One region of the Acidovorax sp. JHL-9 genome, then DNA from elsewhere that is predicted to be linked to it. Evidence: riboswitches for the same ligand, from Rfam matches in the RefSeq annotation. Region 1 holds a riboswitch; each other region holds the start of a gene.
The links. A riboswitch is a leader RNA that binds a small molecule or an ion and turns the genes downstream of it on or off. The one in region 1 is predicted to bind glycine.
Positions count from the first base shown of each region.

Region 2: it holds a riboswitch for glycine, as region 1 does, so the genes downstream of both, K225_RS0109915 (penicillin-binding protein 1A) here and K225_RS0104450 (D-amino acid dehydrogenase) in region 1, are expected to answer to the same signal.
Region 3: it holds a riboswitch for glycine, as region 1 does, so the genes downstream of both, gcvT (glycine cleavage system aminomethyltransferase GcvT) here and K225_RS0104450 (D-amino acid dehydrogenase) in region 1, are expected to answer to the same signal.

Region 1 covers NZ_AUEX01000004.1:68,613-75,298, reverse strand. The annotation lists gene K225_RS0104465 (branched-chain amino acid ABC transporter permease) at 1-28, shown strand, start outside; gene K225_RS0104460 (ATP-binding cassette domain-containing protein) at 117-2,057, shown strand; gene K225_RS0104455 (ABC transporter ATP-binding protein) at 2,098-2,820, shown strand; gene K225_RS0104450 (D-amino acid dehydrogenase) at 2,977-4,314, opposite strand; glycine riboswitch at 4,407-4,522, opposite strand; gene K225_RS0104445 (2-keto-4-pentenoate hydratase) at 4,742-5,524, shown strand; gene K225_RS0104440 (YXWGXW repeat-containing protein) at 5,765-6,217, opposite strand; gene K225_RS0104435 (MFS transporter) at 6,430-6,686, shown strand, end outside.
Region 2 covers NZ_AUEX01000012.1:95,843-102,528, reverse strand. The annotation lists gene K225_RS0109925 (fumarylacetoacetate hydrolase family protein) at 1-937, shown strand, start outside; gene K225_RS0109920 (iron-containing alcohol dehydrogenase) at 1,221-2,381, shown strand; glycine riboswitch at 2,490-2,580, shown strand; gene K225_RS0109915 (penicillin-binding protein 1A) at 2,705-5,080, shown strand; gene K225_RS0109910 (molybdopterin-dependent oxidoreductase) at 5,163-6,686, opposite strand, start outside.
Region 3 covers NZ_AUEX01000003.1:168,610-175,295, reverse strand. The annotation lists gene gcvP (aminomethyl-transferring glycine dehydrogenase) at 1-299, opposite strand, end outside; gene gcvH (glycine cleavage system protein GcvH) at 327-701, opposite strand; gene gcvT (glycine cleavage system aminomethyltransferase GcvT) at 794-1,927, opposite strand; glycine riboswitch at 1,972-2,094, opposite strand; glycine riboswitch at 2,108-2,218, opposite strand; gene K225_RS0103700 (TRAP transporter large permease) at 2,224-3,501, opposite strand; gene K225_RS0103695 (TRAP transporter small permease) at 3,498-3,992, opposite strand; gene K225_RS0103690 (TRAP transporter substrate-binding protein) at 4,062-5,033, opposite strand; gene K225_RS0103685 (Lrp/AsnC family transcriptional regulator) at 5,439-5,894, shown strand; gene K225_RS0103680 (SDR family NAD(P)-dependent oxidoreductase) at 5,981-6,686, opposite strand, start outside.

The sequences.
Region 1 (6,686 bases):
CGGCAAATCCGTGATCAAGAAGGTCTGACAAAGTGGCTGCTTCCTCTATTACCTCCCTGGCCGGTTCCGGCGGCCCGCAGGGCCCTGCCTCGCCCACGTCCAGCAGCACCAAAGTGATGCGTCTGGTCCTGTCCATTGCGGCTTTTGCCGCCCTGCTGGCCTTCCCCACGGTGGTCGGCAATCCTTACTACATCCACCTGATCGAAACCATCATGATCTACGCGATCGTGCTCTTTGGTCTTGACATTGTGGTGGGCTATACCGGGCAGGTGTCTCTGGGCCATGCCGGTCTGTTCGGCCTGGGTTCCTACACGGCGGGTGTGCTGGTGTTCAAGCTGGCCGCACCCATCTGGGTCACGATTCCGGCCGCCATTGTGCTGACGGCGGGCTTCGGTGCGCTGCTGGCGCTGCCCGCACTGCGTGTCTCCGGCCCTTATCTGGCCATGGTGACGCTGGCGTTCGGCACCATCATCCAGATTCTCATCAATGAGATGAGTTTTCTGACCGAAGGCCCCCTGGGCATCAAGCTGGACAAGCCCGAGATTGGCGGGTTCCAGCTGGCCAAGCGCGAGTACTTCTGGCTGGTGGCTACCATGATGGTGCTGTCGCTCATCGTGTCGCACCGCATTTTGCGCTCCCATCTGGGCCGGGCCTTCGAGGCGCTGCGCGGCAGCCCCGTGGCGTCCGATTGCATGGGCGTATCGGTCTACCGCTACAAGGTGTATGCGTTTGTGATCAGCGCCGGTTTTGCCGGGCTGGCCGGGTGCCTGTATTCGTATTCCGAGCAGTACATCTCGCCCAACTCGTACAACTTCGAACTCACGGTGCTGTTTTTGCTCGCGGTGATCATGGGGGGACGCAAGAGCCGCATCGGCTCGCTGGTGGGCGCTGCCATCATCGTGTTGCTGCCCAAGCTGCTCGATGATGTGGAGCTGTTCCGTTACGTGTCGGTGGGCCTCACCATCCTGGTGGTCATCACGGCCGTGGTGGCCATCCGGCGCGGGCGCTCGACCATCTCGCAAATGGCGATCCCGGTGGTGGGCAGCGTGGCATTGGCCGGTCTGTCGTTCTGGCTGCAGACCATGACCGACTGGCGTTTGTCGATCTTCGGCGTGATCATGCTGTTTGTTGTGTACTACCTGCAGGACGGCATTGTGGGTTTTGTCCGCAGTGCGCTCAACCTGCGCACGGCACCTCCCGATCTGCCCTTGCAGCCCACCGGTGCAGCACAGGCGGATGCGGTGTCCACAGCCACCATGGCGGGTGAATCCACCGAACTGTTGCAAGCCAGCGGCGTGCTCATGCAGTTTGGCGGCCTCAAGGCCCTGAACAATGTGGACCTGAGCATCAAGCGGGGCACCATCCACGGACTCATCGGTCCCAACGGTTCGGGCAAGAGCACCATGATGAACGTGCTCACCGGCATTTACGTGCCGACGGCTGGCGCGATCAGCTTTAGTGGCCGCTCTGTGGTGGGGCGTACCTCGTCGGACATTGCTCTGTCGGGTATTGCGCGAACCTTCCAGAACGTGCAGCTGTTCGGCGAAATGACCGCGCTGCAAAACGTTCAGGTGGGTCTGCACCACAGCTTTGCAAGCAACCTGTTTGACGTGGCCGTGCACACGGGGCGCTACCGCCGTGAGAACGATGCCGCCGTCACCCGGGGCATGGGTCTGCTGCGTTTTGTCGGCCTGCAAGACCTGGCCGCGGAACAGGCGCGCAACCTGCCTTATGGCAAACAGCGCTTGCTGGAGATTGCCCGCGCTCTGGCACTCGATCCGCAGTTGCTGCTGCTCGATGAGCCAGCCGCCGGTCTCACCGCCCCGGACATCGTGGAGCTGATCTCGATCATCAAGAAGATTCGCGACCACGGCGTGACGGTGATCCTGATCGAGCACCACATGGATGTGGTGATGAGCATCTGCGACACGGTATCGGTGCTGGATTTTGGCCAGAAGATTGCCGAAGGCATGCCGGCGGAAGTTCAGGCCGATCCCAAGGTCATCGAGGCGTACCTGGGCGGTGGCGCCGAGACCGTCGTGGCCCAGCCCGCCTGAGCCCGATGCCCCCGAAACGACGATACAAGACGCACAACACATGCTGACCATCCAGAATCTTTCGGCCGGCTACGGCAAGGTACAGGTGCTTCACGGCATCTCCATCGAAGTGCCCAAGGGCAAGGTCGTGACGCTGATCGGCTCCAACGGCGCGGGCAAAACCACCACCATGCGGGCGGTGAGCGGCATGATCGCGCCGACCGCGGGCCAGATCACGCTCAACGGCAAGCGCATTGACGGCCAGGAGGCCTACACCATCGCCAAGCTGGGGCTGGCGCACTCCCCGGAAGGGCGGCGCGTTTTTGCCACCATGACGGTGACCGACAACCTCACCCTGGGGGCTTTTCCCCGCCTGACGGGCAGCCGCCCCCGGGGGGATGTGGCCGGTGACCTGGAGCGGGCTCTGGAGCTGTTTCCGCGCCTCAAGGAGCGCCGCACTCAGCTGGCTGGCACGCTGTCCGGCGGTGAGCAGCAGATGCTGGCCATGGCCCGCGCCATCATGCTCAATCCGGAAGTGGTGTTGCTCGACGAGCCCTCCATGGGCCTTGCGCCCATTCTGGTGGCGGAAGTTTTCCGCATCATTGAGCGCCTCAAGGGGCAGGGTGTCACCATGCTGCTGGTGGAGCAATTTGCGGCAGCTGCCCTGGCGGTTGCCGATTACGGCTATGTGCTGGAAAACGGACGCATTTCCGTACAAGGCCCGGCGGAGCGCCTGCGCGATGACCCGGCCGTGAAGGCCGCCTACCTTGGCGGCGGTCACTGACGCTTGGTGAGGCTGGCAGTTGGCAGGGGCCAAACTCCCCGCGGCCAGCTTCCACGCCGACAGCATGGCCTGCGTATGCCCTTGGGCACCGCAGGCTTTTTCATGGGTGCCTGCGGCTGCGCACCGGTGCCGCAGGCGCCCAAGGTCGTCCGCCTCTCAGGCGTTGTTCACTGCCCGCTGGCTGGGCGCGGTCGCGGCCATCTTGCGGCCCGGTGCCGCGCGGTCAGCCGTGCCCGTGAAAGCAAAGTCCACTTCGGGCGCCAGCCCGCTCACGATATGGGCCAGCGCCTTGCCCGAGCCGCAGGCGTGCGTCCAGCCCAGCGTGCCGTGGCCGGTGTTGAGGAACAGGTTGGCCACTTTGGTCTTGCCGATCAGCGGCACGTTGCTGGGCGTGGCGGGGCGCAGGCCGGTCCAGAACTGGGCCTGGCTGGTATCGCCCGCGCCGGGGAAGAGCTGCTCCACGCGGCGCACGATGGCCTCGCAGCGCATCGGGTTCAGGTTGCGGTCATAGCCGTTCAATTCCGCCGTGCCGGCAATGCGCAAACGGTCTCCCTGCGCGCTGGTGTAGCGCGAGAACACCAGCTTGAACTCGTCGTCCGTCAGGCTCACCTCGTGGGCCATCGACGCGTTCTTGACCGGCATGGTCACCGAATAGCCCTTGGCCGGGTAGATGGGCAGGCGAATGCCCAGCGGCTGGGCCAGCAGCGGGCTGAACGAGCCCATGGCCAGCACGAAGGCGTCGCCGCGCACGCGCTCAAAGCGGCCCTCGGCATTGGTCAGCTCCACATGGTCGATATGGCCACCGGCCTCGCGCAGCGCCGTGATGTGGTGGCCCATGCGGAATTGCACGCCCGCCGCCTCGCACAGCCGGGCCAGTTCGCGTGTGAACTGGTTGGCATCGCCCGACTCGTCCTCGGCCGTGTAGGTGGCGCCGGCCAGTTGCGGGCGGATGTGGGCGAGGGCTGGCTCGATGCGCACGGCCTCGTCGGCGCTGATGACCTGGCGCTCGCAGCCGAGCTGGCGCATCTGCTCGGCCGGGGCCAGTGCGCCGTCGAACTCCTTGGCGTTGGTATAGAAGTGCAGGATGCCCTGGGTCCGCTGGTCGTACGCGATGCCGGTGGCTGCGCGCAGCTGCTGCAGCACGCTGCGGCTGTAGGTGCCCAGGCGCACGATCTGCTCGATGTTGTGGCGCGTGCGCGCCGGGGTGCAGTTGCGCAAGAACTGCAGGCCCCACAGCCACTGCCGCATGTCGGCGCGCAGGCGGAACAAGAGCGGTGCATCTTCCTGGCCCAGCCACTGCAGCACCTTGAGCGGCGCGCTGGGGTTGGCCCAGGGTTCGGCATGGCTCACCGAGATCTGGCCGCCGTTGGCAAAGCTGGTCTCGGCGCCGGGCGTGGCCTGGCGGTCGATGACCGTGACCTCGTGGCCGAGTTGCTGCAGGAAATACGCCGAAGTCACGCCGAGCAGGCCGGCACCCAAAACGATCACGCGCATGATTTTCAAAGCCTTTCTGGGCTCTGGCGCTTGACAGGCGTGCGGTAGCAGCTATTGCTTCAATAGCGTACAGCCGGCGCGTCTGCCAAGCTGCCGCTCCCCCTGTCCTTGGTACCTGAGAGATTCACCGCATCGCCGGCATGGCGTGTGGTTTGCTCCTTCGGTGCGCCACGCGTGTAGGTCGTGGCGGCTCTCCAGACGGCTTTGTTGAATGGTGCAGTACGGAACCTGAGCGTGTATGGGAGTTTGCGCCTTCGGTGAAGCGGACGTTGCCGCTGACTCTCCTGCGAGGCCGATTCTAGGCGGCACTGCGGCGCAAAAGGGGGGCTGTGCGCGCTAATGGATGGCAATCGTTGCTGATGCTGGACGGGCGCAGCAACTGGTGCCTCGCCATAATCCGCCAAGCTCTATCCCAAGGATGCCTGCCATGTCTGATACCGCCTTTGATCCCTTTGCCAGCGCGGCCTTGCTCACCATGGCGCGCCAGGGGCGCATGCCCCGGCCGCTCGATCTGCCCGCTGCGCTGCGCCCGTGCAATGCGGCCCAGGCCTATGCCGTGCAGGACGTCGTGGTGCGTGAGCGCGGCGAGATCGCGGGCTGGAAGGTGGGCGCCGCATCGCCCCGGGCGCTGCCCGCGCGCGCGGCGCTCACCCGCGATTCGGTGGCGGTAGCGTCCACCGGGCAGGCAGTGCATTTGCCTGCCGCAGGCTTTGCCGTGATGGGGGTCGAGGCCGAGCTGGTCTATGAGCTGGGCGCCGACCTGCCCGAGCGCACCGCGCCCTACAGTCCGGCCGAGGTGCTGGCGGCCATGGCATCGGTGCGCGCCGCCATCGAGGTGTGCGACACGCGCTTTGCCGCCTGGGCCCAGCAGGGCGAGTTCAGCCGACTGGCCGACCAGGCCTGCCATGGTGCATTGGTGGTGGGTTCGGGGTCGGACGACCTGGCTGCGGTCCAGCCCCTGGTGCAGCCGGTGCATCTGTCCGTCAACGGCACGGTGGCCGTGCAGCACGCCGCCTGGGGCAACCCGGCGGGCGACCCGCTGCGGCTGCTGGTGTGGCTGGCCAACGAGGGCGCGCGCAGCCTGGGCGGCCTGCGTGCGGGCCAGTGGGTGACCACGGGCTCGTGCACCGGCACCGTGCTGGTGGCGCCGGGCACGGTGGTGGTGGCCGACTTCCCGGGCCTGGGCCACGCCGAGCTGCACCTGGTCTGATTCCTTTTCCAAACCCTCCGTGGCGTCGTTGCTTCGCCTTGCCGTGCTGCAGCACTGTCTGCGGCTTCGCTCGTGCCCATGCAAGCAGCCGGGGCGTGCCATCGCCCGATGGCACTCCAACCCTTTGGGCAAGGTACTTGTGCGACCCCGAAAAGATCTTGAACAGGTGTCTTCGACACGAATGATTGGGAACAGGAATGACCCCCGGGGAAACCGCAGGGGGCCACCTGCGCCGCAAGATCAGTTGCGGCGCGGGTTGTCGGGCTGGCGGTCGTGGCGGTTGGGCACGCCATCGCCATCGCGGTCCCGGTCGTAGCGGTTGGCCACGCCGTCCCGGTCGCGGTCCCAGCCGCCGCGCTGCATGGCCCAGCGGCCGTCATGTTCCACCCAGCGGGGCTCGCGGTAGTGGTAGCCGGGGCGGGCTTGCACCCAGTAGCCCGCCATCCACACATGCCGGTGGCCGCGCCATTCCCAGTGGCCGGGCACCCACGCCATGCCGCGCCGGGGATGGGGTGCGGCCTCGTGGCGCGGAGGCGGCGGTGCCTGGTATTGCACCAGCGCCGGCGCAGGGCGCTGGTACTGCGGGCTGCCGGACTGGATGATGACGGTGGCGCCGACCTGTGCGTGCGCCGCCGTCAGGGCGCTCAGCGACAGCAGGGCGATGGAAGCGGCGGCGAGGGCATTGCGTGCCATGGTGTACTCCTCAGAAATGATTCCGTGCGGAACCGGGAGCCTTGATCATTGGGGCGCTGTGTCAAGCGCACATAGGCGCTGTGCGAAGTGTTGTGAAGTGGTGTATCCGCGTGCCACCACGCGCGCACCTTGCAAGCCTGTGCCAGCGCAGGGTGTGTGTCATGGAGGCTGTGCAAAATTGCAGGCTACAGCAACACAAAGGAGCAGTCTGCATGGCGGATGAAAAGAGAGATGCGGCGCACGCAGACCCCAACCAGTTCGCCCTGCTGCGCCAGCGCCGCTTTGCGCCGTTCTTCTGGACGCAGTTCTCCGGCGCGGCCAACGACAACCTGTTCAAGTTCGCCTTCACGGTGATGGCCACCTACCAGCTCAGCGTGTCGTGGCTGCCGCCCGCGCTGGCGGGGCTGGTGATCGGGGCGCTGTTCATCCTGCCGTTTTTGCTGTTCTCGGCCACGTCGGGGCAGCTCAC
Region 2 (6,686 bases), on a different contig from region 1:
TTATGCGACCGGCATTGCCAGCAAGCTGCAGCAGGTGCTGGACGACTGGGGCTTCCTGTCGCCCCAGTTGCAGGACCTGTACGACCAGCTCAACGCAGGCCGCGCGCGCCACGCTTTTCCCTTCGACCCGGCCCAGTGCATGGCTCCGCTGCCGCGCGCCTACCAGTGGGCGGATGGCTCGGCCTACATCAACCACGTTGAACTGGTTCGAAAAGCCCGCAACTCCGAGGTTCCCGAGAGCTTTTACACCGATCCGCTGATGTACCAGGGCGGCAGCGATGATTTCATGGGGCCCTGCGACGACGTGGTGGTGCCCAGCGAGGCCATGGGCATCGATTTCGAGGCCGAGATCGCCGTCATCACGGGCGACGTGAAGATGGGCAGCAACGCCGACCAGGCGCTGGACGGTATCCGCCTGGTGATGATTGCCAACGACGTAAGCCTGCGCAACCTGATCCCGGCCGAGCTGGCCAAGGGTTTTGGCTTTTTCCAGGCGAAGCCCGCCACCGCCTTCGGCCCCGTGGCCGTGACGCTGGACGAGCTGGGCGACGCCTGGGACCACGGCCGCGTGCACCTCACCGTGCAATCCACCTGGAACGGCCGCAAGGTCGGCATGTGCGACGCCGGCCCCGAGATGACCTTCCACTTCGGCCAGCTCATCGCGCACATCGCCAAGACGCGCAATGTGCGCGCGGGCTCCATCGTGGGCAGTGGCACCGTCAGCAACAAGGGCGTGGAGCAGAACGGCCGCACCGAATGGCCCAAGGGCTACAGCTGCATCGCCGAAAAGCGCTGCATCGAGACCATCCAGGACGGCAAGCCCAGCACCGAATTCATGAAGTTCGGCGACACCATCCGCATCGAGGCCAAGGGCAAGGACGGTGCGAGCATCTTCGGCGCCATCGACCAGACCATTGCATCGCCTGCGGGTGGATGAGTGGTGGCGCCATTTTGAGGAAAAATGGCTGTGGCGCTTGTTTGAAAAGCGCTTGCAGCTATTTTTCCAGGCGCCCACTGTCGGGCCACGCCGCAGGGCAGGCCGGCGGACGCAAGGGTTTTGTCCTGGGCGACAGGGGTGCAGGCGGCTTCGCGCGGACAATGACCAGTCCGTCCACCGGGCTTGCTTGCCTGGTGGTTTTTTCCCTCACTGCCCTGCGTTCCTGCCGCCTGCCGGGCCATCCGGCGCGGCAAGGGGCGCGGTGCGCCAACATTCCATTGCCATGCTGAATTTCGACTTCCACAACCCCACCCACATCGTTTTCGGCCAGGGCCGCATCGCCGACCTGGCCAAGCTGGTGCCCGCAGCGGCCAAGGTGCTGATCCTGGTGGGCGGCGCCAGTGCCGAAAAGACCGGCACGCTGGCCGAAGTGCGCACCGCGCTGGGCGAGCGCCCGCACGCCACCTTCAGCGGCATCGAACCCAACCCGAGCTTCGAAACCTCGATGAAGGCCGTCGAGCAGATCCGTGCCGGCGGCTTCGACTTTCTGCTGGCCGTGGGCGGTGGCTCGGTGATCGATGCCACCAAGTTCATCGCCGCCGCCGTGCACTTTGAGGGCGATGCCTGGTCCATCCTGGAAAAGCGCGGCCGCAACATCACCCAGGCCGTGCCCTTTGGCGCCGTGCTCACGCTGCCTGCCACGGGCTCGGAGATGAACAACGGCGGCGTCATCACGCACCGCGCCAAGGGTGCCAAGCTGGCCTTCAGCAGCGTGCACAGCTACCCGAAGTTCTCGGTGCTCGATCCCACCAAGACCTACACGCTGCCGCCGCAGCAACTGGCCAATGGCGTGGTCGATGCGTTCGTGCACACGGTCGAGCAGTACCTGACCTACCCGGTCAACGCGCCCGTGCAGGACCGCTTTGCCGAAGGCCTCTTGCAGACGCTGATCGAGGTGGGCCCGCGCCTGCTGACGGCGCAGGAGCCCGTGTACGACGACCGCGCCAACCTGATGTGGGCCGCCACCATGGCGCTCAACGGCCTGATCGGCGCCGGCGTGCCGCAGGACTGGGCCACGCACATGATCGGCCACGAGCTCACCGCGCTGCACGGCATCGACCATGCGCGCACCTTGGCCATCGTGCTGCCCGCGCTGCTGAATGAGCGCCGGGGCCCGAAGCGCGCCAAGCTGCTGCAGTACGGCGAGCGCGTGTGGGGCATCACCACCGGCACGGAGGATGAGCGCATCACCGCCGCCATCGAGCGCACGCGCGCCTTCTTTGAAAGCATGGGTATCGCCACGCGCCTGTCGGGCCATGGCCTGGGCGCGGAGGTGGTGGACACCGTGGTGGCCCAGCTCGAAGCGCATGGCATGGTGCAGCTGGGCGAGCAGCGCGAGATCACGCCCGCCGTGAGCCGCCGTATCCTGGAAGCCGCGCTGTAAGAGCCTGTTTGCGATCCCCTGGGAGATCGTAAACAGGCTCTAACCGGCCGGGGGCGGGATATTGACCTTTTGAGCAGGGCAGGTTTTGGCGGGTGATTTAAAGTGAGCGCCTATCTTGCGGGAGAGAGGGGCGCAACCCGCCTCCGCCGAAGGCGCAAACTCCCATCATCGCTCAGGCAAGCCGGACCGCAGGAGACCATCGCCGACTGGAGAGAGGCCGCAGCCCTGCGCAATGCAGGCGGGGGTCCACCGAAGGGGCAGGCTGCCCAGGCAGCCGAAACTCTCAGGTAAAAGGACAGGGGGAGCGGCGCCGCAGGCCCGTCATGGCACGGGCCCTGCTCTCGCCAGAGTTCCCCCTGATGCCCCCATCGTCGTCTGTTGCCGCGCCTGCCCCTTCGCCCCAAAAGCACCCGATCCTGAAATTTCTCGCGGGTTTTTTCCTGGGGCTGGTCGTGGCCGGCAGTGCGGGTGGGGCCTATGTGCTGCACATGGTGTGGCAGCAGCTGCCGGAGGTGGACCACCTGGCCGACTACGATCCCATGTTGCCGATGCGCATCTATGCCAGGGACGGCACGCTGCTGGCGGAATATGGTGAGGAGCGCCGGGAATTCGTGCCGATAGGGCAGATCCCGCTGCAGATGCGCCAGGCCCTGCTGGCCATCGAAGATGCCCGCTTTTATGAACATGGCGCGGTGGACTTCGCCGGGTTGGCGCGCGCTGCGCTGCGCAATGTGGTATCGGGGGAGCATGCCCAGGGGGCCAGCACCATCACGATGCAGGTGGCGCGGGTGTTCTTTCTGAGCCGCGTCAAAACCTACAGCCGCAAGCTCATGGAAGTCTTGCTGGCCTACAAACTCGAAGCCACCTACAGCAAGGACAAGATCCTGGAGCTGTACATGAACCAGATCTATCTGGGCGAGCGTGCCTATGGCTTTGCGGCCGCGGCGTCGGTGTACTTCGACAAGACACTGGACGAGCTGACGGTGGCCGAAGCCGCCGTGCTGGCCGGGCTGCCCAAGGCGCCGTCGGCGTACAACCCCGTGGTGAACCGCGAGCGCGCCATCATCCGCCAGCAGTACATCCTGCAGCGCATGCACGAACTGGGCTATCTGGATGCGCCCGCCTACCAGGAGGCGCGGACACAGGCGCTGACGCTGCGAACGCAATACCGTTCCATCGAGCCGGCAGCCGCCTTTGCCGTGGAACAGGCCCGCAAGATGGTGCTGGAGCAGTACGGTGAAGCGGCGTATGCGCTGGGCCTGGATGTCGTCACCACCCTCAGCGTTCCCGCGCAGCGCGCGGCCACGCGTGCGCTGCGCGCGGGCATTCTGGGCGCGCAGGATGCCCGCGGCTATGCCGGCCCCGAGGGGCGCATCCAGGGCGCTGTGCCGTCCGACGAACCCAAAGCCCTGCGCGCCGCGCTGGCGCCCTATCGCGACAGCGGAGAACTGCGTGCCGCCCTGGTGCATGCGGCGTCCGAGGCCGAGGGCATTGCCGCGTGGCTGCGCGATGGCACGCCGGTGCGGATACCGCGCAGCCGGCTCAGCGCCAGCGCACGTGCCGCCCTCAAGCCCGATGCGCCAGCGCGGCAGCGCATAGCGCCGGGCGCGGTGATTCGCGTCGTGGCCGATGCCCGCCAAAGGTGGGATTTGGGCCAGTTGCCGGGCATGGAGGGCGCGCTGGTCTCCATGGACACGGAAACCGGCGATATCCTGGCGCTCACGGGGGGCTTCGACTACGCCTTCAACCAGTTCGACCATGCCGTGCAGGCCTTTCGCCAGCCGGGCTCGACCTTCAAGCCGTTCATCTATTCGGCGGCGCTGGAAAAGGGCTATGCCCCGGGCACCTTGATCGACGATACACAGCGTGTCGTAACCCCTGCCGCCCGCGGCCGCCCCGCCTGGAGCCCGCGCAACTACGGCGGCAACTACGAGGGCTTCATCACCGCGCGGCGCGGCCTGGTGCGCTCCAAGAACCTGGTGGCCGTCAACCTGATGGACGCGGCCGGGGTTCAGTACGTGCAGGAGTTCGCCACCCGCTTCGGCTTCTTGCCCGAACGCAATCCGCCCCGGCTGCCGCTGGCCCTGGGGGCGGGCGCCATCACGCCGCTGCAGCTGACGCAGGCCTATGCCGTGTTTGCCAACGGCGGCACCCTGGTGCAGCCCCGGCTGATCCACCAGGTGAGCGAGCGCGGTGGCGCGGTGCTGTATGCAGCGAACGCGCCATCGCCCCGTGCGACCGTGGTGTCCGAGCGCAATGCCTTCGTGCTGGACAGCATGCTGCGCGACGTGGTGCAGCACGGCACGGGCCGGCGTGCGAAGGCGCTGGGCCGCCCCGATGTGGCCGGCAAGACCGGCACCTCCAACGATGCGCGGGATGTGTGGTTTGCCGGCTACTCATCGGGCGTGGCCTCTGTCGTGTGGATGGGCTACGACCAGCCGCGCAGCCTGGGCCGGCACACCGGGGGCACCCTGGCCCTGCCCGTGTGGACAGAGTACATGGCCGAGGCGGTGCGGGGGCGCACGCCGGTATCGCGCACCCTGCCGCTGGACCTGATGCGCTTCGGCGAGGACTATGTGTACCCGGAATACGTCTTCGGGACCTGCGTGGATGACCGCAAGGCCTTTGTCCAAAGCCCCTTCGAGTGCGGTCCGGACGGGCGCCGCCCAAGGGCGGGAAATTCTGCCGATATGGGGTAAGAGTGGCCGATGGCGCTTGATATGTAAGCGCCAATAGCTATAAATACAGGAGTATTTTTAAGGCAAGAAAGGCAACGCACCGTCAGGCCGGCACGGCGTGGGCCTCCACCTCCACCAGGCAGTCGTAGAACGTCGGCGCCCGCCCCAGGTCGGTCAGGGCCTGGCTGGTGACCTCGTTTACATTCGTCCCATCCAGCCCCAGCTTGCGCCACCAGATGCCCAGGCCGTTCACAACCCCGGGCCGCGCGCGGCGCGAGACGGTGGCGTGGCACAGGTAGCTGCCCCGGTCGTTGAAAACGCGCACCACGGCGCCATCGGCAATGCCGCGTGTGGCGGCGTCATCGGGGTGGATCTCCAGCACCGGGCGACCCTCGATGGCGCGCAGGCTCTGCACGTTGACGAAGGTGGAGTTCAGAAAATTGCGCGCCGGCGGCGAGATCATGGCCAGCGGGTAGCGGGCGTCGGTGCCCTGCAGCTCGTGGTTGGGCAGGTGGTCGGGCAGGCCGTCCAGGCCCTGCGCGGCCAGGCGGGCGCTGAAGAATTCGCACTTGCCGCTGGGCGTGGGAAAGCCGCCTTCGGCAAACGGCGCATCGGGCAGCGCCAGTGTGGCAAAGCCCTGGGTTTCGAGCAGCGCGTAGTCCACGGCGTCGCCAAAGGCCTGGCGGCACAGGGCTTCGTCGCTGTCGGCAAAGCAGGGCTCGGTGAAGCCCATGCGCGCGGCCAGGTCGCGGAAGATCTGCGCGTTGCTGCGCGCCTGGCCCCGGGGCGCAATGGCCGGGCGGTTGAGCAGCACGTCGGTGTGGCCGTAGGCCAGGTGCACGTCGCGGTGCTCCAGCTGCGTGGTGGCGGGCAGGATGTAGTCGGCATAGTCCGCCGTGTCGGTGCGGAAATGCTCCAGCACCACGGTGAACAGGTCTTCGCGCGCGAAGCCGCGCACCACCTTGCTGGAGTCGGGCGCCACGGCCACGGGGTTGCTGTTGTAGACCACCAGGGCCTCGATGCGGGGGCCAAAGCCGGGCGCGGTGTCGCGCAGCAGGTCGTCGCCAATCTGCACCATGTTGAGCATGCGCGGTGTGCGCGCGGGCATCAGGTCGGGGCGCTGCAGCACCGCGCGCTGCACCGGGAACTGGCCCGAGCTCGACAGCAGCATGCCGCCGGCGCGGTGGCGCCAGGCGCCCGTCAGCGCGGGCAGGCAGGCCACGGCGCGCACCGCGTTGCCGCCGCCGCGCACGCGCTGCATGCCGTAGTTCAGGCGGATGGCGGCGGGCTGGGTGGTGCCGTAGTCCTGGGCCAGCTGGCGGATCTGCTCCACCGGTACACCGCAGACCTCGGCGGCGCGCTCGGGCGGCCATTGCAGGGCGCGCTCGCGCAGCTGGTCCCAGCCCAGGGTGTATTGGGCGATGTAGTCGGGGTCCAGCCAGTCGTTCTGGATCAGCTCGTGCATCAGCGCCAGGGCCAGCGCGGCATCGGTGCCGGGGCGGAGCTGGATGTGCTCATGGCATTTGTCGGCGGTCTCGGTCTTGCGTGGGTCGATGCACACCAGCCGGGCACCATTGCGCTTGGCCTGCTGGGCATAGCGCCAGAAATGCAGGTTGCTGCCAATCGA
Region 3 (6,686 bases), on a different contig from region 1:
CCGGGAATGTGTGTGTCGTAGTAGCCCTGGCCGATGAAGCTCTTCAAGACCTTGTTTTTGGATGCAATCGCCTTAAGTTCGGCCAGCGCAGCGCTTTCCATGACCGGCAGCGGCAGGTCCATGGCGCGGCTGCGGGCGATGGAGCGCGGCACGATGGAGTCGATGAGGGCGCGGCGCGAGGCCTCGCCGATCACCGACAGCATGTGCGCTTCGTCGGCCGCGTCGATACCGATGTGGCGGGGCAGGAATTCGGTGGCGTTTTCAAGCGCGCCGAGCGGCAGGGCGGATTGCATCAACATGGGGCAGTCTCGAAGAAGGAAACAGGGTCAGGCGTTCTTGGCGAACTCGGTGTAGTCGGTTTCGCTGAGCAACGCGTCGAGCTGGCTGGCATCGCTGAGCTTGACCTTGAAGAACCAGCCGGTATTGAGCGGGTCGGAATTGGCCAGCGAAGGGTCGGCACGCAGGGCCTCGTTCACTTCGACGATCTCGCCCGAGACTGGCATGTACACATCGGCTGCGGCCTTGACCGACTCGACCACGCCCGCCACGTCGCCCTGGGCAAACGTGGTGCCCACGGCGGGCAGGTCGACGAACACCACATCGCCCAGGGCATCCTGGGCATGCACGGTGATACCCACCACGGCCGAGTTCGCGTCGGCGGCGTTGATCCATTCGTGGTCTTTGGAGAATTTGACGGTCATGGGAAAGCTCCTCAAGCAGCTAGAAGATAAAAAAGAAAGGAATCTGCAATGTAGCGGGCGCAGGCGCGGTTGGGGTGCCGCGCCGCGCAAAATTAGCCGCGGTAGTAATTGGCGGGCACAAACGGCATGGCGCGCACTTCCATGGGCACGGCCTTGCCGCGCACCATGGCGTTCACCCGCGTGCCGATGGCGGCAAAGGCGGGGGCCACATAGCCCATGGCCACGGGTTCGTTCACCGTGGGGCCCAGCAGGCCGCTGGTCACTTCGCCAATCTTCTGGCCGTCGGCGCTCTGCAATTCGGTGTGCTCGCGCACGGGAACGCGCTCCAGCGCGACCAGACCGACGCGCTTGCGCGCGAGGCTGGCGGGGTTGTCGAGCTGCGCCAGCACCTTGTCGGCCCCAGGGAAGCCGCCCGCGCGCGCGCCGCCGGTGCGGCGCACCTTCTGGATGGCCCAGTTCAGGCTGGCTTCGGGGGGTGTGGTGGTGGTGTCGAGGTCGTTGCCGTACAGGCACAGGCCCGCTTCCAGGCGCAGCGAGTTGCGCGCGCCCAGGCCGATGGGTTTCACTTCGGGCTGGGCCAGCAGGGCGCGTGCCAGGGTCTCGGCCTGTGCGGCGGGCACCGAGATCTCGAAGCCGTCTTCGCCCGTGTAGCCGCTGCGGGTCACGAAGCAGTCGCAGCCTGCGATGGAAAAATCGCCACCCGTCATGAACACCAGCTTTTCAATGCCCGGGGCCAGGCGTGACAGGGCGGTGACGGCCTGGGGACCCTGCAGCGCCAGGAGCGCGTGGTCGGGCATGGGCACCACGTCGCAGCGCCGGCCGATGCGGGCCTGGATGTGGGCCATGTCACCCACCTTGCAGGCACCGTTGACGATGACAAAGAGTTCGTTGTCGGCCACGCGGAAGAACATCAGGTCGTCGATGATGCCGCCCTCGTCATTGAGCAACAGGCCGTAGCGCTGCTTGCCCACGGGCAGGTCGATTACATCGACGGGCACCAGGCTCTCGAACGCGGCGGCGGCATCGGGGCCGACCAGCTTGAGCTGGCCCATGTGCGATACATCGAACAGCCCTGCGGCCTGGCGCGTGTGCAGGTGCTCAGCCATGAGGCCTGCAGGGTACTGCACGGGCATGGAATAACCGGCAAACGGCACCATGCGGGCGCCCAGTTCAATGTGCAGGGCGTTCAGGGGCGTGATGAGCAGGGCGGCGGCAGGTGTGGACATAAGAGCTCCAGGGCAAATGGGGGCCGTGGCACGAATGCCACGCGATTTGCCCTGCTGTCCGCTTTACCTGAGAGATTCACCGCGGCGCCCTGGCTGGCCGCGCGGCTTGCTCCTTCGGTGGATGGCCTGCACCTGCAGTGCGGACATCTCTCTCCAGCAAGGGAACGCCCGCATCGCTGCGGGCGCTTGCCAGTCCTTTTGCCTGAGCGTTCGGCTGCTGCCTGCGCCTTCGGCGGTGCCGCGCTGCCGTGCATGAAGCGACGGCGGGGCACTCTCTCCTGACGGGGGGATTCTAACTACTTTGCGTACACCAGGTCCCGAAAACTCAGCGACAGCTGCGGCACATAGGTAATGACGAGCAGGCACGCCAGGATCACGAGCACGAACGGCACCAGGTGCCCCACGATGCGGTCCAGCGAGATGCGCGCCACCGTACACGCGGCAAACAGGTTCACACCAAAGGGCGGTGTGATCATGCCCATGGCCAGGTTCACCACCATGATCAGGCCGAAGTGCACCGGGTCCACGCCGAAGTGCAGGGCCACGGGCGCCAGGATGGGCGCCAGCACGATGATGGCCGCGCTGGTCTCGATGAACATGCCAATGAAGAACAGCGCCGCATTCACGCCCAGCAGGAACAGGGCAGGGGATTGCAGCACCGCCTCCAGCCAGCGGCCGATGGCATCGGGCACGCCCGCGCGGGTGATGAGGAAGGCAAACAGCCCGGCGTTGGCAATGATGAACATGATCACCGCTGACGAGAGGGCCGACTTGCGCAGGATGGCGAACAGGTCCACCAGGCGAATCTCGCGGTAGATCACCACACCCACCACCAGCGCATAGAACACGGCCACGGCCGAGGCCTCTGTGGGGGTGAATACGCCGCCGTAGATGCCGCCCAGGATGATCACCGGCATCAGCAGCGCCCAGCCGGCCTGCAGCGTGGCACGGCCGATGGGCATGCGGCCATCGCCATCGTTCTTGCCCCAGCCCTTGTATTTGCAGTAGACCCACACGAACAGCATCAGCGCGCCACTGATCAGCAGTCCCGGGCCAAAGCCGGCGATGAACAGCTCGCCAATCGACACCTCGGCACTCACGCCGTACAGGATGAGCGGGATGGAAGGCGGGATGATCACGCCCAGTTCGGCGCTGGTGGCCTGCAAGGCCGCTGCGTAGCTGGTGGGGTAGCCATGCTTGATGAGCGCCGGGACCAGGATGGCGCCGATGGCGAACGTGGTGGCCACCGACGAGCCCGACACCGCCGCGAAGATCATGCAGGTGAGCACGCAGGTCATGGGCAGGCCGCCCTGCACGCCGCCGACGATGCTCTTGGCAAACTCGACCAGGCGGCGCGAGATGCCGCCGGTTTCCATGAGGTTGCCCGCGAGGATGAAGAAGGGAATGGCGGCCAGCGGAAACTTGTTGATCGAGGCGAACATTTCCTTCACCGAGATCAGCATGTTGGCGTTCGCAACCTGTATGCCCAGGATGGACGCAAGGCCGATGGAAACGGCCACGGAAACGGTGAGTGCAAAGCACAGCACCATGGTGGAAATCATGGTGGCGGTCATTGCGCTGTCTCCAGTTCCATGCGCAGGGGGGCGATGAGGTTGCCGATGATGCCGACGACGCAAAAGAGGCCGCCCACCGGCATGGCCAGATAGGCCCAGAACATCGAAACCGACTCCAGCCCCGCCATGCTCTGCACGCCGCCGCGCTGCGCGTAATCCCAGCCCCACCAGATGATGACGCCGATCAGGGCCAGCGCCGCCAGCGCCACCACCCAGTCGAGCACGCGGCGAATGCGTGGCGGGCTCCAGCGGTAGAGCACATCCACGCTCACCATCGCCCCCTGGCGGAAGGCGGCGGGGATGGCCAGGAACACCATCCAGATCAGGCTGAAACGGATCAGCACCTCGGTCCATTCTGCGGGCTGCTCGAATATGAAGCGCATCAGAATCTGGAACATGCCCAGCGCCGAGGCCACAGCCAGCATGGCGCAGGCGGCCAGCATGGCGCTGAACGTGGTCCAGCGCTCAAAGGTCAGAAAAGCATTTTTCATGAATGAAAACGCCCGCTGGCGCAATACCGGCGGGCGCTGATAGCTAGTGAAAATAGAGCGACAAGAAGATTATTTGTAATCGCGGATCTTGTCGAGCGCGGCCTTGCCAAACTGCTTTTCAAACTCGGCATTGACAGGGGCCAGCGTCGCCACGAACTTGGCCTTGTCGATGGTGTCGATCACTGTCATGCCCTTGGCGCGCAGGTCGGCCACGCCCTTGGCATCGTCTTCGTCCACGCGCGCCCGGTTGGCCTTGGTGCCTTCCTTGGCGGCATCCAGAAAGGCCTGCTTGTCGGCCGCGCTGAGCTTGTCGAAAGCCGCCTTGTTCATCACGAAGATGCAGGGCGAATACACATGGCCGGTGAGCGTGAGGTGCTTTTGCACCTGGTCGAACTTGGCCGAGATGATGACGGGCAACGGGTTTTCCTGCCCGTCCACGGTGCCTTGCTGCAGGGCCGTGAACACCTCGGGGAACGCCATGGGCGTGGTGATGATGCCAAAGCCCTTGTAGGCGGCGATGTGCACCGGGTTCTCCATGGTACGCATCTTCAGGCCCTTGAGGTCGCCGGGCTCCTTCACGTCGCGCTTGCTGTTGGTCATGTGGCGAAAGCCGTTTTCGGCCCAGGCCAGTGCCTTGAAGCCCTTGGCGTCGAACTTGGTCAGCAGGTCTTGCCCGATGGGGCCGTCGAGCACGGCGCGGGCATGGGCCTTGTCGCGAAACAGGAAGGGGACGTCCAGGATCTTGGTCTCGGGGACAAAGTTGGGCACCGGGCCGGTGGAACTGAAGGCCAGTTCCTGCGTGCCCAGCTGCACGGCTTCAATCGACTCGCGCTCGCCGCCCAGGGCGCCGTTGTAGAAGGTCTGCACCTTGTAGCGGCCGCCCGTGCGCTTTTCCACTTCTTTGGCGAAGGTGTCGATGGCCACGCCCTGGTGCGAGTTCTGCGCCACCGAAATGCTGATGCGCATGGTGGTCTGCGCGGCGGCGCTGGCCATGAAGCCAAGGGCAAGGCCGAGGCCAACGACGAGTCGGGTCAATTGCATGGTGTCTCCTGAAAGGGAAATGTTGGCGTGCTGCTTGCGCTGCAGGTTGCGGCGCAGACAAGCGCTGCAACCTGCCAAAAATTATGGCGCTGCAACACGCGGCTGGGCATCGGGGTTTGTGCGGGGCAGCGTGCTGATCAGCGGTGCGCGAGGCGGATGGCAGGGCGCCGGGGTCGCGTGCGCGACAGTGCCGCGCGGCTGGGCTTGGGGGGAAGATGCTTGCCAAGTGCCCCGTGCGGGCGGTAACCCGCCGGGGCCTTGTCAGTTTGTGCACTCCGGTAAGAGCGCCTTGATGCAAACAAGTATGCCGCCGGGGTGGTGGATGGTTCTTCTGAATTTGCGATGATTTTGGAAATATGCAGAAAAATATTCTGCAAAATTTAAATCCAAAGAATAATGAGATGCATGGACCGTCTTGATAGAAAAATTCTCTCCGTTTTGCAGGTCAACGCCCGCGCCAGCCTGCAGGAGATCGGACAGGCCGTGGGCCTGAGCCCCTCGCCATGCTGGGGGCGCATCAAAAAAATGGAGGAGGCCGGTGTGATCGAGGGCTACACCGTGCGCCTCAATCCGCGCGCGCTCGATCTGTCCGACACGGTGCTGGTGATGGTCACGCTCGACAGCCATTCCGACAACACGCTGGAAAAGTTTGGCGAAACCCTGGCCAGCATTCCCGAGGTGATCGAGGCACACCTGGTGTCGGGTGACTACGACTACCTGCTGCGCGTGGTGGTGAAAGACACGCGCGACTACGAGCGCCTGCTGCGCGAGAAGCTCTACAAGATCAAGGGCATACGCCACAGCCGCTCCAGCTTTGTGCTGCGCACGCTGAAGAAGGCGGATCTGCCGCTGGGGGTGTAGTGGCGGTGGTCCATAAAAATAGCTGCCAGCGCTCTTTGGATAAGCGCTGAAAGCTATCAATTCAGTAGTTAATGCCGGGGGGTACCTCAAAGGCTGTCGACAATGCCGCCTTCCACGCGCAGCGCTGCACCCGTGGTAGCCGAGGACAGTGGCGAGGCCACGTAGGCCACCATGTTGGCCACTTCTTCCAGCTGCGCCGCGCGGCCGATGATGGATGAAGGGCGGTTGTGCTTGACGAAAGCCACGCCGGCTTCTTCCAGTGTCTGGCCGGGCGCGGCGGTGGCCATCAGCATCTGGGCTGCGCCTTCAGAGAGTGTGGGGCCGGGCAGTACGCTGTTGACTGTGACGCCGGTGCCTGCGGCCATCTTGGCCAGGCCCCGCGCCAGGCCCAGCATGGCGGTTTTGCTGGTGCCGTAATGCACCATGTCGGCCGGGATATTCAGCGCCGATTCCGACGCGATGAACACCACGCGGCCCCAGTTGCGCTCCAGCATCTGCGGCATGTAGGCGCGCGACATGCGCACGCCGGACATGATGTTCACATCCCAGTAACGCTGCCAGTCGTCGTCGCCAATCTCCAGGAACGGCGTGGTGCCGTAGATGCCCAGGTTGTTGATGAGGATGTCGCAGCGCGGCGCCTGGGTTGCCAGCTGCCGGCAGCCCTCGGCGGTGCCCAGGTCGGCGGCCACGCCCTGCGCGCTGGCGCCGGGGGCATGGGTCCGAACGGCGGCGACGGCCTGGTCCACCGCCTCCTGCTTGCGGCCATTGACGACCACAGCAGCCCCCGCCTGC